2 regions of the Phytopseudomonas flavescens genome follow, and region 1 is predicted to be linked to the other one. Evidence: predicted binding sites of a transcription regulator. Region 1 holds the regulator's gene; the other holds the start of a gene.
The links. The regulator LexA, encoded in region 1, represses DNA repair genes until DNA is damaged. The targets are predictions, from matches to a motif close to CTGTNTNNNNANACAG.
Positions count from the first base shown of each region.

Region 1 (3,901 bases):
GGCGGCCCATGCGCAACTGTTCAAGCCACCGCGTCCACCACGTGAAGCCAAGGCCGATCCTGGCGCTACGTCGCTGATCGAAGCGGTGAGCCTGGATGAGGAGTTGCCTGTTCTCGAGCGGGAAACCCTGGAGAGCTGGCGGCAGGAGCTCAAGGCGCTGGCGCAGCGTTTTCGCGTCGGCCTCAGCGAATGGTAAGCGTGTCGCTTGCCGTTGATTGAAAGCCCGTTCAGCACCTGGCGGTTTTTTCGCCAAGCGATCGAGCGGAGCGGCTGCTACAATGCGCGGCCTTTCGTGGAGAATCCGAGTTATGCCTACTTCCTTCCTTGAAATCGTCGAACTGCCCGATGGGCGTATTGCCCTGCGTCGAGCCGATGATGAGGAAGCACTGGTGGTGCTGGACTTCTCCGAAGATGCCAAGGCCTTTCTCCAGGGCCAGCATGTGGAAGTCGCCAAGGCGATGCTCAATGTCGGCGTGCAAATGGCCGGCAGAATGGCAGAGGGCGATTTCGAGCAGGAAGACGAGCAGCCTCGCGTCCTGCACTGATTCGGTTTTCTACCCGCGCCCCTCGAGGGAGAGCAGGTAGAAAAGCGAGGCTTCAGTTGTGATCATTTCTCTGTAACCGCGGATCAGCCCAGGCTGATGTTCAGGCTTTGCGCCTGACCGAGGCGTGCTGCCGCTTCCAGTTGCTGGCGCGCGTGCTGGGGCAGGGGATGCAACCAGCTCACTACCGTATGGCTACGGCCAAGCTTCAAGGCTTCCTGAGCCAGTAGCAGGGCGCTCTGGCTGTTGCGCGGGTGCAACAGCAGAATCCGCTCACGGTTCAGGCCTGCATCGCGCAGCCAGCTTTGGGTCAGGCTGGCCGGTGGGGCGATCAGGGTCAGCCAGCGTTCGTCGTCCTTCTCGCTCAGTTCCCGCAGCATGGGAGCCAGCAGTGTCAGACAGTTACCCGCAGCACCTCTCAGCGACACCTCGCTGAACGTGGTTTCCTGGGCTACCGGTTCGGGCTCGACCACTGCGAGGGTCGAGGCCAGAAAGGCATCGAACAGCGGAAGTTGGGTACGGCTCAGTGACTGAGGGAACTGCATAAAGCCTCCATTAGCGGCGTATGACGCCGACACTCAAGCCTTCGATGATCAGCTCCTGTTCTTCCAGGTTCACTTCGATCGGGGCGAATTCTGGGTTCTCGGCCAGCAACCAGACGGTGTTGCCTTCACGCTTGAAGCGCTTGACCGTTACCTCGTCATCGATGCGCGCGACCACGACCTGGCCGTTGCGTGCTTCGCTGGTGGTGTGTACGGCAAGCAGGTCACCGTCGACGATGCCGATGTCCTTCATGCTCATGCCGCGCACTCGCAGCAGGTAATCGGCCTTGGGGCGGAAGAAGTCCGGGTTGATCCGGCAGGCTTCCTCTATATGCTGTTGAGCGAGGATCGGCGCACCGGCAGCGACCCGACCGATCACCGGCAGGCCTTCTTCCTCGACCTGATTGGGCTCGAAGCCCGGGATGCGGATGCCACGGGAGGCGCCCGGGGTCATCTCGATCGCACCCTTGCGGGCCAGGGCCTTGAGGTGTTCCTCGGCAGCGTTCGGCGACTTGAAGCCGAGCGCCTGGGCGATCTCTGCGCGAGTCGGCGGGTAGCCGTTGTCTTCCAGGCACTGCTTGATGAAGGCGAGGATTTCGGCTTGGCGGGGCGTCAGCTTGATCATGTGGGCGGCTCTGTCTTTTTATACAGTGACTGGGATTATATACAGTAATCGGCGCTTGGCAATCCATTGATGTGCGTTGCGCCTGTGTTATCCGCCAGGCGGCGTTCCGGGCTATGCTCAGCGGGCCATTGTGCAAACCCGGCCGGGATGGCCGCGACGCTATCGCCAAATGATGACTGAGCATCCAGAATACGGCCTGCGCGACTTGACAGGCGTGCGCGCTGAAACGTATGTTTCAAACACTTGTTTGTCGGATGGATGTCATGGCGCAATCGGAAACCGTTGAACGCATTCTGGATGCCGCGGAACAATTGTTCGCGGAGAAGGGGTTCGCCGAGACGTCGTTGCGCCTGATCACCAGCAAGGCTGGGGTCAATCTGGCCGCCGTCAATTACCACTTCGGCTCGAAGAAGGCCCTGATCCAGGCGGTCTTCTCGCGTTTTCTCGGGCCATTCTGCGCGAGCCTCGAGCGTGAGCTCGACAAGCGCCAGAGCAAGCCCGGAGTGACCTTCAGTCTCGAGGAGCTGCTCGAGTTGCTGGTCGAGCAGACCCTGGCGGTGAAGCCGCGCAGTGGCAACGACCTGTCCATCTTCATGCGCCTGCTTGGCCTGGCGTTCAGTCAGAGCCAGGGGCATCTGCGCAAATACCTCGAAGAAGTCTACGGCAAGGTGTTCCGCCGCTACATGCTGCTGGTGCACGAGGCCGCGCCTGGCATTCCCCCGCTGGAACTGTTCTGGCGTGTGCATTTCATGCTCGGCGCCGCGGCGTTCAGCATGTCCGGTATCAAGGCGCTGCGCGCCATGGCCGAAAGCGACTTCGGCGTGGATACCTCCATCGAGCAGGTCATGCGCCTGATGGTGCCGTTTCTCGCCGCGGGCATGCGCTCCGAAAGTGGCGTGACCGACGAGCGTCTGGCCGCCGCGCAGATCATCCCGCGCAGCAAGGGCCCGGCCATCACCAAGGCCTGATCGCCTTGCCCGGCTTGCCGGTGGCTTGTCGCTGCCCCTAAGCTAGCGCCCCTGTCAGTCGCTGCTTCCTGCATCGCCCAGGTTCGGGCGAGCGTTTGCCAATCGCTGTGCCTGCTCGCTCGCCGAATACGGAACCTGTGCGTGCGATGCGGTCCCATGGCTGTTCCTGCATGTATGCAGGCAGAACCGCAGAGCTGCTGCAAGACTTTCCCTGGTGCCCGCTCGAGGCGTGGCGCTGATCGATGAAGCGCCTCGCTCCGGTCGAGCGGGGCGGCCACTCAATTAAGGATTACCCGTTGTGAGTACCCCCCTGTATGGCTCCCTGATGGTGGATATCGCCGGCACCTGGCTGACTGCCGAAGACCGGCAGTTGCTGCGCCAGCCGGAAGTCGGCGGCCTGATCATCTTCGCCCGCAATATCGAGAACCCGCGTCAGGTGCGTGAGCTGTCGCAGGCCATTCGTGCCGTGCGCCCGGATCTGTTGCTCGCCGTGGATCAGGAGGGCGGCCGCGTGCAGCGTCTGCGTGAAGGCTTCGTGCGTCTGCCAGCGATGCGCGCCATTGCGGGCTGCGCCGATGCGCAGAATCTGGCGCGACAGTGCGGCTGGCTGATGGCGACCGAAGTCCTGGCAGTGGGCCTGGACCTGAGTTTCGCGCCGGTGCTGGACCTCGATCACCAGCGCAGTGCGGTGGTCGGCCACCGAGCCTTCGAGGGCGACCCCGAGCGTGCCACCCAGTTGGCTGGGGCGTTCATTCGCGGCATGGCGGAGGCAGGCATGGCGGCGACCGGCAAGCACTTCCCCGGTCATGGCTGGGCGGAAGCCGACTCCCATGTGGCGATTCCAACCGACGAGCGCAGTCTGGATGCAATCCGTCAGACCGACCTGCGACCCTTCGCGGCCCTGAGCCGTGACCTGGCGGCAGTGATGCCGGCCCATGTCATCTACCCGCAGGTCGACAGTCAGCCTGCTGGCTTCTCGCGCCGCTGGCTGCAGGACATCCTGCGCGGCGAGCTGGGTTTCGAGGGGGTGATTTTCAGCGATGATCTGTCGATGGCTGGCGCCCATGTAGTTGGCGACGCCGCCAGCCGCATCGAGGCGGCCCTGACGGCCGGTTGCGACATGGGGCTGGTGTGCAACGACCGTGCAGCTGCAGAGCTCGCGCTGTCGGCAGCCCAGCGCCTGGGTGTGGTTGCGCCCAAAGGCCTGGCCGGCATGCGCCGTCG
Region 1 is NZ_JACBYV010000001.1:2,492,677-2,496,577, reverse strand. Features, by position in the region: gene FHR27_RS11070 (DUF6586 family protein) at 1-196, shown strand, start outside; gene FHR27_RS11065 (hypothetical protein) at 309-545, shown strand; gene sulA (SOS-induced cell division inhibitor SulA) at 629-1,087, opposite strand; gene lexA (transcriptional repressor LexA) at 1,098-1,709, opposite strand; gene FHR27_RS11050 (TetR/AcrR family transcriptional regulator) at 1,973-2,677, shown strand; gene nagZ (beta-N-acetylhexosaminidase) at 3,003-3,901, shown strand, end outside.

Region 2 (3,901 bases), 3.3 Mb from region 1:
GCGACTCTTCGGTAAGGTCGATGCCGCCGAGCATGCGGGCGATCTCTTCAACGCGTTGGGCGTCGCTCAGCTTGCTGACCGCGGTGCGGGTCGCGTTGTTGCCGCGCACCTTGTGTACGAACAGGTGTTGGTGGCCCTGGGCGGCGACCTGCGGCAGGTGGGTGACGGTAAGTACCTGGCCACGGTTGCCCAGACGGCGCAGCAGTTGACCCACGACTTCGGCGGTAGGTCCGCCGATACCGACGTCCACTTCATCGAATACCAGCGTCGGTACCCGTGAGGTCTGCGCGGTGATCACCTGGATTGCCAGGCTGATACGCGAAAGCTCGCCACCCGAGGCCACCTTGGCCAGTGCCTTGATCGGTTGGCCCGGGTTGGCACTGACCAGAAACTCCACCTGCTCGAGACCATTGGCGTTCGGTTCGCTGCTGATGTTTTCCTGCAGTTGAATGCTGAAGCGACCGCCGGGCATGCCCAGTGTCTGCATTTCCTTTTCCACCGCCTTGCTCAGTTTGCCTGCCGCTTTGTGTCGGCGGGCGCTCAGTTCGGCAGCCTTCTCCTGATAGTGTCGGCCATAGGAAGCCAGCTCCTCGCTCAGGCGCTCGGTGGCCTGGTCATCGGCATTCAGGCCTTCCAGCTCGTCGAACAACTGCTGCTGCATGGCGGGCAGTTCGCTGGGGTGAATGCGATGCTTGCGCGCCAGTGTATAGATGGTATCCAGGCGCTCTTCCAGTTGTTGCTGGCGCTGCGGGTCGGCCTCGAAATGGTCGAGAAAACGATTCAACTCACCCACCGCCTCTTCGACCTGAATCTGTGCGCTGGCGAGCAGGTTGGCGGCTTCGTTGAGCGCGCCCGGTTGGCCTTGCACGCCGCTGAGTCGGCTCAGGCTATTGGTCAGGGCGGACAGCACGTTGCCGGCATCGCTCTCGCTGCATTGCTCGATGACCTGGCGGCAGGCGGCGAGCAAGCCTTCGGCGTTGGTCAGGGCCTTGTGGTCCTGTTCGAGCTGCTCCAGCTCGTTGTCGCCTAGCCCAAGGTTCTCCAGCTCTTCCAGCTGATAACTGAGCAGTTGATGGCGCGCACGCTGTTCATCGCCCTGTGAGGCGAGGCGTTCGAGTTCGCTGCGTGTCTGCTTCCAGCGCTGTGCGGCCAGGTGCACCTGGCGGGCCAGCTCCTGGGCGTTGGCGTATTCGTCGAGCAGGCGGCGATGGGTGTCGGCCTTGAGCAGCGACTGGTGTTCATGCTGGCTGTGGATGTCGATCAGCAGCTCGCCCAGCGCCTTGAGGTCACCGAGCGGGCAGGGGGTGCCGTTGATGTAGCCCCGCGAGCGGCCTTCGGCAGTGATCACGCGGCGCAAGATGCAGGGGCCGTCGGTGTCCAGATCGCGCTCGGCGAGCCAGTCGTGGGCTTCGGGAATGTCGCCCAGGTCGAAGCTGGCGAGAATGTCGGCCTTGTCGGCACCTGGCCTCACTACGCCGCTGTCCGCGCGATCGCCCAGGGTCAGGCCGAGGGCGTCGAGCATGATCGATTTGCCAGCGCCGGTTTCGCCGCTGATGACGCTCATTCCGCGATCCAGTTCCAGATCGAGGTGTTCGACGATGGCGTAATTGTGTACGGACAGGTGCACCAACATGGCGTGGCCTCCCAGAATTTTGTCTGGTTATTTATACAGTGTTTTGTCTGTGAGTGGCAATCCTGTGTCCTCTGTCGTGCAGTGATGTGGTTGCGCCCCTTGAAACCCTACGAATCGTCCTTATATAGGCGGCAGACGCGCGAGTTGAGGCTCGTCGATTATTCAGAGGAGAAATGCATGGCTGACGAACAGAACCTGGATCCGCAGACTCCCGAGGCCGAAGCGAATGACGCTGCGCCGAGTGATGACCTGGCTGCTCGCGTGCAAACGCTCGAAGAGCAACTGGCGGCTGCGCAGGATCAGTCGCTGCGCATGGCTGCCGATCTGCAGAACGTGCGCCGCCGCGCTGAGCAGGATGTCGAGAAGGCGCACAAGTTCGCCCTCGAGAAATTCGCCAACGACCTGTTGCCGGTGGTCGATAGCCTGGAGCGTGGTCTCGAGCTGTCCAGTGCCGATGACGAATCGATCAAGGCGGTGCGCGAGGGCATGGAGCTGACGCTCAAGTTGCTGCTCGATACCCTCAAGCGTCATCAGTTGGAAGCCATTGACCCGCATGGTGCGCCGTTCAATCCTGAGCACCATCAGGCCATGGCCCTGCAAGAGAGCACCAACGTCGAGCCCAACAGCGTGCTCAAGGTGTTCCAGAAGGGCTACATGCTCAACGGTCGCCTGCTGCGTCCGGCCATGGTCGTGGTCAGCAAGGCACCGGCCGAGACACCGCCGTCCATCGACGAGCAGGCTTGAAATCGGCGGGCGAGCCCCCATTTATTAAGTCAAGCGTATTAGTGCTACCGCAGCGGTCACGACAGCGCTGCGGATATATCAAAGTTTCGGGAGAGTGAAATGGGCAAAATTATCGGTATCGACCTGGGGACCACCAACTCCTGCGTCTCCATTCTTGAAAACGGCAACGTCAAGGTCATCGAGAACGCCGAAGGCGCGCGTACCACGCCGTCGATCATCGCTTATGCCAACGATGGCGAGATCCTGGTCGGCCAGTCCGCCAAGCGTCAGGCCGTGACCAACCCGCACAACACCCTGTATGCGGTGAAGCGCCTGATCGGCCGTCGTTTCGACGAAGAAGTCGTACAGAAAGACATCCAGATGGTCCCGTACAAGATCGCCAAGGCGGACAACGGTGACGCCTGGGTCGAAGTCAATGGCCAGAAGATGGCACCGCCGCAGATCTCGGCTGAAATTCTCAAGAAGATGAAGAAGACCGCCGAAGACTATCTCGGCGAAGCGGTCACCGAAGCGGTCATCACCGTTCCGGCCTACTTCAACGACAGCCAGCGCCAGGCAACCAAGGATGCCGGCCGCATCGCCGGTCTGGACGTCAAACGCATCATCAACGAGCCTACCGCGGCTGCGCTGGCCTATGGCATGGACAAGGCCAAGGGCGACCACACCGTGATCGTCTATGACCTGGGCGGCGGTACCTTCGACGTCTCGGTGATCGAGATCGCAGAAGTCGACGGCGAGCACCAGTTCGAAGTACTGGCCACCAACGGTGACACCTTCCTCGGTGGTGAAGACTTCGACATCCGCCTGATCGACTACCTCGTCGACGAGTTCAAGAAAGAAACCGGCATGAACCTCAAGGGCGACCCGCTGGCCATGCAGCGCCTCAAGGAAGCCGCCGAGAAGGCCAAGATCGAGCTGTCCTCGAGCCAGCAGACCGACGTCAACCTGCCGTACATCACTGCAGACGCCACCGGTCCCAAGCACTTGAACGTGAAGATTTCCCGCGCCAAGCTGGAATCGCTGGTCGAAGATCTGGTACAGCGCACCATCGAGCCGTGCCGCATCGCCTTGAAAGACGCCGGCATCGACGTCGGTTCGATCAACGACGTGATCCTGGTCGGCGGTCAGACCCGCATGCCGCTGGTGCAGAAGCTGGTTACCGAGTTCTTCGGCAAGGAAGCGCGCAAGGACGTCAACCCGGACGAAGCCGTTGCCATGGGCGCTGCCATTCAGGGCGCGGTACTGGCTGGCGACGTCAAGGACGTGCTGCTGCTGGACGTTTCCCCGCTGACCCTGGGTATCGAAACCATGGGCGGTGTGATGACCGCGCTGATCGAGAAGAACACCACCATCCCGACCAAGAAGTCGCAGGTGTTCTCCACCGCCGACGACAACCAGAGCGCGGTGACCATTCACGTGCTGCAGGGTGAGCGCAAGCAGGCCGGTCAGAACAAGTCCCTGGGCAAGTTCGACCTGGCCGAGATTCCGCCAGCTCCGCGTGGCGTACCGCAGATCGAAGTGACC
Region 2 is NZ_JACBYV010000001.1:5,832,167-5,836,067, forward strand. Features, by position in the region: gene recN (DNA repair protein RecN) at 1-1,633, opposite strand, end outside; gene grpE (nucleotide exchange factor GrpE) at 1,811-2,377, shown strand; gene dnaK (molecular chaperone DnaK) at 2,477-3,901, shown strand, end outside.
Region 2: recN (DNA repair protein RecN) is a predicted target of LexA. The motif match lies at 1,657-1,672, and genes of this name have one in related genera.